DNA from 2 places in the Rothia sp. P7208 genome. Region 1 is predicted to be linked to the other one. Evidence: predicted binding sites of a transcription regulator. Region 1 holds the regulator's gene; the other holds the start of a gene.
The links. The regulator HspR, encoded in region 1, represses chaperone genes until heat shock. The targets are predictions, from matches to a motif close to AAGTTGAGTCNNNNNGACTCAACTT.

Region 1 (4,430 bases):
ACTTGGTGAGGCGATTGTTCATCGTGCGCAGGAGGTTCCTGAGCATAACTTCCTCGCTGTTGAGGTGTATACCCCCGGTATTGCTGATTTACTACGCAAGATGGCAAGTGCTGGTGCGGAGAATATCCGTGTAGCGCAGGCTAATGCTCCAGAGCTTTTAGAGAACATGTTGGAGCCAGCTTCTGTCGATGAGTTGTGGGTGTTTTTCCCTGATCCTTGGCATAAGACTCGTCATCATAAGCGCCGTCTTATTAGTACAGAATTTGCCCATAAGGTTGCACGCGTGTTGAAATCTGGTGCAACTTGGCGTTTAGCAACTGACTGGGAAGAATACGCTATTGTAATGCGTGACGTGCTCGACGCTCATCCCGATTTTGTTAATGCGCATCGTGGCGAGGGTGCAACGGAGGAAGACCCGCAAGGCGGTTGGGCGCCGCGTTGGGAGGGTCGAGTGCTAACGAGTTTTGAACGTAAGGCTCGCGAAGCTGGCCGTGGAGCACATGATTTGACCTATATTCGTCGATAGATGAAAAAATGTTGGTAGGTTTAAACTACGTTTGTAGCAGGTGTTATGTCTCTGAGTAAGCGGCAGTGAACATAGCTACGTTATGGGGCGGGGCGGAATACAAAACTGTATTCCGCCCCGCCCCATGTGATAGGTGTTCGTCAAAGAAAGCACTTACACAATGCTTGTTAGACGGTTAGCGTCCGGTCTTCTCGTAAGAATCAATCGCACCGTCATGGCCTTCCATGAACTGGTCGATTTCTTCTTTCGTTGCTGTCAGGTGAGGATCATTCTTCAAATACCAGCGAGTCTCACGAACAATCAGACCTGAGAGGAGGAGCAAACCAATCAAGTTTGGAATAGCCATTAGACCATTAGCAATATCTGAGAATGTCCATACAGTCGTTAGTTCAACAGTGCATCCGATGAAAACTATGGCCGAGAAAAATACACGGTAAGGTAGCACACCAGAACGGCCTAAGATACGTTCGATACAACGTTCCCCGTAGTATGCCCACCCAAGAATTGTAGAGTACGCAAAAAGTACCAGACCGATGGTGACGATCCAACCACCAATCGGACCAATTTCTTGGCTAAATGCCCAGTTCGTCATCGTAGAAGCAGAAATTAGTTCGCCGTTCTCGCTCTGATGCCAAGCACCGGTAATAATCAAAACGAGACCGGTACATGTCACCACAATAATCGTGTCGATAAAGGTCTGTGTCATGGAGACCATGCCTTGACGTACAGGGTGAGTTGTCTGCGCAGCGGAAGCAGCAATAGCAGCAGAACCCATGCCGGATTCGTTCGAGAAAATGCCACGAGCTACACCGTACTGAATTGCGTAGATGAGTGCTGAACCTGCAAAACCGCCTACAGCAGAAGTGCCGGTAAATGCCTCTGAAAAGACTGTAGCGAATGCTTCAGGAATCTGCCCTAGGTGTGTTCCTAAAATGTATAGAGCGCCACCGACGTAGAAGATAATCATGACGGGAACGAAAGCGGAGGTAACTTTACCAATGGATTTGATGCCTCCGAGGAGTACGAAGAGCGTCAAGAGCGCCAAGATTGTGCCGGTAAAGCCAACAGGAACGTTAAAAGTGGTGTATAGGTTACCGGCGATTGAATTACCTTGGGTCATGTTACCGATGCCGAAAGAGGCAATTACCGCAGCGATTGCAAAGAATATTGCAAGAGATTTGCCGAGCGCTCCACCAATACCACGTTCAAGGTAGTATTGTGGTCCACCGTTGACTTCACCTTTTGAGTCGTGGGTGCGGAAACGTACACCAAGAAACGCCTCAGAGTATTTAGAGGCCATACCGAAAATAGCGGTGACCCACATCCAGAAGAGAGCACCTGGACCGCCAATAGAAATAGCTGTTGCTACGCCTACGATGTTACCGGTACCAACTGTTGCAGCAAGAGCAGTAGTTAGTGCCTGAAATTGAGAGATGTCTCCACCTTGTGCGTCAGCATCTTTACGGTCAACAAACGCTAGACGGTTCGCCACAATGAGTTTGGTCAGTTGGATGAATCCGAGGCGAATACTCAGATAAATACCTGTACCTAGAAGTAAAGGGATGAGGACGAAGGGCCCCCAAATAAAAGAGGAAATCGCCCCGAGGACGTCGTCGATGTTCATATGCGTTCCTTGTTGTTTTCGCCCGTTGCGAGCGGTTTCCTAGCAGATGTGTGGTGTTGCAGATAGTGTTGTTCCTTGTTGAGAGAAACCACAGCTACTGCTTGAAAGCACAGCTTACGTGACGGGCGACACTATATGCAACTATGTCCACCAAGTAAGACGACAAGCAGAGCATAGAAAAATCTGCCGTACCCATTCAACAGAACAAACCTGTTAAGAATAGATACGGCAGAACCTTCATCCATAAAATATGTAGTTATGGCTGATAGAGCACCATAGCTCGAGAACGAGCGTGGGCAGACGGGCGTTTACCACGAGGAACCCTCACGATGTCGCCAGAAACGCCAGCAGCAAAGACGCGAGAGGACTCCCCTAATCGAGTCTTCGCTGTTGCAAGCTCTTGACGTAGAGACTCTATCTCGTAACGCAAGGTCTCTACTTCAGATTCAAGCCCCATAATACGGCGAATGCCTTCAAGAGAAACACCGTCTTGAGATAGCTGCTGAATCTCTTGCAGCTTCGCCACATCTCGTGCTGAGTATCGACGAGCACGTCCCGGCGCACGCTGAGGCTGAACTAAACCCAGACGGTCATATTGACGCAAGGTTTGAGGGTGCATCCCTGCAAGCTCTGCCGCCACTGAAATAACAAAAACCGGTTGATCTGCTGATAAACCCATACTTACTCAGCTGCTTTCCGTAGAAATTCGTCTCGTACAGTATTGTCATCTGCAGCAGCAAGGAACGTATCAAAAGCTTCTTGCGCCTGTTCAGAAAGATTCTGAGGAAGATGAATTTCTGGAATAACCATCAGATGACCTGCCCCGGTTTTAGAGGGGAATCCATAGCCTTTAGCACGAAGTTTTACACCGGAAGAAGAACCAGCAGCCAAACGGAGTTTAACAGTCTTACCAGAAGGGGTGGGGACGCTAAGAAGAGTTCCTTGAACAGCTTCTTTAATGCTGATAGGAATATGGACAATCACATCATTGCCTTCACGCGTAAAGACGGGATGTTTACGAACCTTAACGACAACCGTCAAATCGCCAGCTCCGCCAGGACCGGGGTGTCCTTTACCCCGCAACTTAATTTTTTGTCCATCTTTAATGCCAGCAGGAATACGAGCTTTAGCTTCAGAGCCATCTGGACGAATAACAGAAGCAGTCGTTCCTCGATAAGCATCAGCAAAAGAAATGGTGACACTTGTTTGAGCGTCTTGACCTTTAGGCGCAGGCTGAGAAAAACCACCGAAACCGCCGGCAGAAGCACCCCCAAAACCTCCACCTCCGAAAAGACCACCCAATAGATCTTCGAGATTAACGTTACTGGAGGTCGAAGTGCTACTGAAACCTCCGGGGAATCCAGAACCTCCGGGGAATCCTCCCCCACCAAAACCAGCGGCACCGTATGTGCGAATCTGGTCATATTCTTCACGCTGTTTCTTATCAGAAAGAACATCATACGCTTCAGATACTTCTTTAAATTTTTTCTCAGCTACAGTATCTCCAGGGTTCTGATCTGGATGATATTTACGTGCTAATTTTCGATATGCCTTTTTAATGTCAGCATCGCTCGCCTTCTCAGAGACGCCCAGCACCTTGTAGAAGTCTTGATGAAGCCAATTTTCGCTAGCCATGTTTTGACGCCTCCTTTCAAAAGCGTTCCTTAAGTTCTCTTAAAAATCTATATAACAAGAGGCAGTTAATCCCTCTCTGTCAGAGGCACGTTCCTGCCATATCAGGTACGGTACAGAGGAGTAAATCCCCTAAGTGTAGTGCAGGCGGACCCGCTGATTCGAGCCCGCCTACACTTTTATCTATTTACATTGCTGCCGCAACAGCAACCTGTGCAGTTCGCACAATTCGATCATTCACACGATACCCATGTCGCAACACCATTGCTACATGGTCTTCTGGAATGTCCTCAGAAGGCTGCTGCAGAACAGCTTCGTGAACCTTCGGGTCGAACTTATCGCCGACAGCACCATAACGTTCCATACCCTGCTTACCAAGAGTTTCCTCTAGCTTATTAGCGATGGCAGCAAACGGGCCTTCTTCAAGGTCACCATGCTGACGAGCTGCATCGATATCATCAATGACTGGCAGCAAAGCAGATACCACATCAGAGATAACAAACTGACGCAACTGTTCCTTCTCTTTTGCGCTGCGGTTCTTGAAGTTCGTGAACTCTGCCTGTAACCGGCGCAAATCCTCGAGGCGTTCAAGTGCCACCTGCTCAAAATCTTCAGCTACTTCTTCAGAGGCCTCAGCTTCTGCTGAAA
Region 2 (4,430 bases), on a different contig from region 1:
AGCATGCTTTTCAGCGTATTCAGACATGTCGATGCGAATCAGCGCGCGTTCGTCGTCAAATTGGAATTGTGCAAGTGATTTGGCGAGCTCTGTTTTACCTACACCGGTTGGGCCTAAGAAAAGGAACGAACCGATGGGGCGGTCAGGGTCGCTAATACCAGCACGTGAACGGCGTACCGCGTCAGCAACAGCTTGAACAGCTTGGTGTTGTCCGATGAGGCGCTTGCCGAGTTCGCTTTCCATGTTGAGTAGTTTTTCGCTTTCGCCTTGGAGCATTTTCCCTGCGGGGATACCTGTCCATGCGCTGATGACTTCGGCGATGTCTTCTGCTGTGACTTCTTCTGAAATCATAGATTCTTCGCGGACTCGGTCTTCTGCTTGTTGAGCATCAGTTAGTTCTTTTTCGAGGGAAGGAATTTCCCCATAAAGAAGGCGTGATGCTTCGGCCAAGTTTCCTTCACGTTGGGCGACTTCGGCACGGGAGCGTAGCTCATCGATGCTATTTTTGATGTCTCCGACGCGGTTCAGACCGGCTTTCTCTGCTTCCCAGCGCATATTGAGTTCGCGGAGTTCTTCTTGCTTATCTGCCATATCAGCCCGTAGCGCTTCGAGGCGTTCTTTGGAGGCCTCGTCTTTTTCTTTGGCGAGGGCAAGTTCTTCCATGGTCATACGGTCTACGGCTCTGCGTAAAGCGTCAATCTCTTCTGGAGCTGAGTCAATTTCCATACGTAACCGTGATGCGGCTTCGTCGATGAGGTCGATGGCCTTATCTGGTAATTGGCGTGATGGGATATAGCGTTGCGAGAGGTTTGCGGCGGCAACGAGTGCGGAGTCTGCGATGGCTACTTTGTGGTGTGCTTCGTAGCGTTCTTTGAGTCCACGCAAGATACCGATGGTGTCTTCGACGCTGGGTTCGCCTACGTATACTTGCTGGAATCGGCGTTCTAAGGCAGCGTCTTTTTCGATGTTCTGGCGGTACTCGTCTAGGGTGGTTGCACCGATGAGTCGAAGTTCTCCGCGAGCAAGCATAGGTTTGAGCATGTTTCCGGCGTCCATGGACCCTTCAGATGCTCCGGCGCCGACGACAGTATGTATTTCGTCGATGAAAGTGATGATTTGGCCTTGGGAGTTTTTGATTTCGTCAAGAACTGCTTTGAGTCGTTCTTCAAATTCTCCACGATATTTTGCTCCTGCGACCATGGATCCTAGGTCGAGGGAGATCAGTGTCTTTCCGCGTAAAGATTCGGGGACGTCTCCTGAGACCATGCGTTGTGCAAGTCCTTCAACGACTGCGGTTTTTCCGACGCCAGGTTCGCCAATGAGTACGGGGTTATTTTTAGTGCGTCGTGAGAGTACTTGTACCACTCGTCGTATTTCGCTGTCGCGTCCGATGACGGGGTCGAGTTTTCCGCTTCGTGCTATGGCTGTGAGGTCTGTTCCGTACTTTTCCAGGGCTTGAAAAGTTCCTTCGGGGTTTGGAGTATCCACTTTTTTACCTCCTCGTATGTTGGGGATGATTCCTTCAATGGTTTGTGCTGTAGCTCCGTTATTTTTTAGGAGTGTGGCTGCGGCGTTTTGTCCCTGAGCGATTCCTAGCAAGATGATTTCTGTAGAGATATAGCTATCTCCAAGTTTTTGCGCTTGCGTTTGGGCATTTTCTAGTGCGTGGAGAACGTCTTGGCTTATTTGGGGTTTTGCAACTGTTGCTCCAGAAGTTGCAGGAAGAGTTTTAATCTGTGCGGAGACTTTTTCAGATAGTTCGTCGAGGTTTACCCCTGCAACTTTAAGTGTTGCTGCGGCGAGGCTCTGGCGAGTATCTAGCATCGCTTTTAGTAGATGTTCTGGCTCTATTGATGGGTTTTTGAGAGTTTGAGCGTAGCTATTTGCTTGGTTGAGCAGTTCTTCTGATGCGCTTGTTAATTGCATGTTCATATAGTGTCCTTTCTGTGTCGTGTGCTGTTTTATGATGTCCGAGCACTCCATTAACGATACCCGGTTCAACTAACTTGAGTCTACAACGCTCAACTTAGTTTATGCAATACTTCCCAGAAAAAACGTTTTAAAAATATTTACAGATACAAAAGACTATGATTCAAGAAACTCATAGTCGCTAGACTCGCGAGCTATCCGCTCTTCATCTTCTTCGGTAATACCCGCACTCAGTTTCGCAGAATGCCGGCAATAATTCAGCGCAAGAAAAAAGACTGCGAAGGCACTCACAAAAGTCAGGATTCCAGCAGTGTTACCAAAACCAGCAGCCAACCCAACGTAGTGTTCGCCAAATATTTGAGAGAGCGCAGAGATTGTTTTCCCATCACGCCGATCAGGACACAACACCCCAAAAGTAAAAGCCCAAAACCACGTAAGGCAATGCATATAAGCTAAAAACACAGGCAAGGAACGCCCATTTGAATACCTACAAGCGTCACGATAACCCCAATAACACCCGCACAGCAGAATAACCAAAAGACTAGGGGTGATACTTATAGCAAAAATCCACGTCAGTTCGCCTTGTGCGTCAAAAAGGATTCTCCCAAAACTAACCCATAAGGCGCTCAAGAAAGCACCAGGCACAGACAGCCTATATACGAGACGCCCAAAAACGCTCTGACACCTTATCAAAGTATTCTCATTGGAGAGTGTTGCAGTCACTATTCCATCTTAAAACACACAGCCCTCAAAGACGAACAACTCATGGTGCAACACACTTCAAGGCAACCTCCGATAGAGTAAACGTATGAGCGATACACAATATCTAACACCACCCGAAGCTGTTTTCTTTGACCACGATGGGACACTTGTAGACACCGAACCCATCTGGGAACAAGCCAAGCAAGCAATAGCACAAGAACATCACGCTTTTTGGACGGCACAAGATACCGCCGATTGCTTAGGAAAATCTATTGACGCTTCTTTGATTCGATTACAAGAAAACGGCGTACCTCTAGAGCTTCAAGAAATGAAAGCAGAGCTTCAGAAGCAGGCTGAAACAATTTTAGAGACTCATACCATTTCTTTAATTCCTGGAATACCAGAGGTTCTTCAAGAACTTCGCAAGGCGAACATTCCCGTCGGCATTGTCACCAATGCCATCACTAAAGTAGCAGAGCATACTGCCAGCTTATCCCCCGAAACTTTTTCAGTAATTATTGGTGATCAACAAGTTACCAACCCAAAGCCACACCCTGAGCCTTATCTGCAGGCCGCAAAGCAACTCGGCGTTAATCCTCAGCGTTGCGTGGCGGTGGAAGACTCTCCTTCAGGTGTTCAAAGTGCACTATCTGCAGGCATGAAAGTTGTTATTGTCCCAGGTGAGATAGATGTTATTAAAACCAAAGGGACGACTAAGGTTAGCCATGCTAACCTATCTCTTAAGGACATCCTTATTTTGAGTAATTCATAATAAAGCTTGCAAGGGCCTTCTATTCTTGATATATTCGTAATAACGAAGCGTTGGAAATCCCACATTTACCCAACACTTCACAGAACATCACAAATACACAGGAAGGCAACAACAATGGCAAACACTGCATCATTTACCGTACCAGGAATCACCGAGAACTCAGGACATCAGGTCGGAGAACTCCTCCAGATGCGCCTCCACGCAATGAACGACCTCCAACTCGTACTCAAGCACGCTCACTGGAACGTTGTCGGACCATCTTTCATCGGCGTTCACGAAATGATTGACCCACAGGTATCCCTCGTACGCACCTACGCAGATGACATTGCAGAACGCATGGCAACTCTCGGAGTAGCACCTAACGGACTAGCCGGAGACCTCACCGAACAGCGCACCTGGGAAGAATACCCCCTCGGCCGCGCTAAGGCGCTTGATCACCTCCGCGCACTCAACGAGGTATACACCCGCATCATTGAAGACCACCGCGTAGCCATCGCAAAGGTCGCAGACATCGACCCCGTCACCGAAGATTTGCTCATCTCTCAGACCGCAGAACTCGAAAAATTCCAGTGGTTCGTACGAGCACACCTCGAAGACGGCGAAGGCAACCTCGTCTAAGGTCTAAAGCACCTCTCTAGAGAGAAACCTAACAACCGGCTGTACACCATAAAAACTTATGGTGTACAGCCGGTCTCTCGTTATAAGGTAAAAACCATGGAGCAAGAACAGCACGAACCAACACCCCAAGAGATCAAACGCTGGAGACGATACCTCGCTGAAGAAATATCTGAAGCAAAAATTTACGCGTCTTTAGCACAACGATCACAAGGCGCCGAAGCTGAAATCCTCCACGAAGTCGCCACCGCAGAACAACGTCACCAAAACCATTGGAGACAGCTCCTAGGAGCACATGCAGAACCCACACCACGCCCCTCTATTAGTGCGTATATTCTCGAGTTCTTAGCAAAACACTGCGGAACCGTCTTCGTCCTCGCACTAGCTCAACGTGCAGAACAACGCTCCCCCT

Region 2: the regulator HspR is predicted to act here: its motif matches at 2,004-2,028, upstream of clpB (ATP-dependent chaperone ClpB).

Annotation. Positions count from the first base shown of each region.
Region 1 covers NZ_JBLXXW010000008.1:60,177-64,606, reverse strand. Annotated here, with positions in the region: gene trmB (tRNA (guanosine(46)-N7)-methyltransferase TrmB) at 1-526, shown strand, start outside; gene ACN084_RS07555 (alanine/glycine:cation symporter family protein) at 702-2,150, opposite strand; gene ACN084_RS07550 (heat shock protein transcriptional repressor HspR) at 2,407-2,829, opposite strand; gene ACN084_RS07545 (DnaJ C-terminal domain-containing protein) at 2,832-3,785, opposite strand; gene ACN084_RS07540 (nucleotide exchange factor GrpE) at 3,970-4,430, opposite strand, start outside.
Region 2 covers NZ_JBLXXW010000001.1:375,104-379,533, forward strand. Annotated here, with positions in the region: gene clpB (ATP-dependent chaperone ClpB) at 1-1,932, opposite strand, end outside; gene ACN084_RS01740 (hypothetical protein) at 2,086-2,652, opposite strand; gene ACN084_RS01745 (HAD family hydrolase) at 2,738-3,403, shown strand; gene ACN084_RS01750 (Dps family protein) at 3,518-4,021, shown strand; gene ACN084_RS01755 (VIT1/CCC1 transporter family protein) at 4,118-4,430, shown strand, end outside.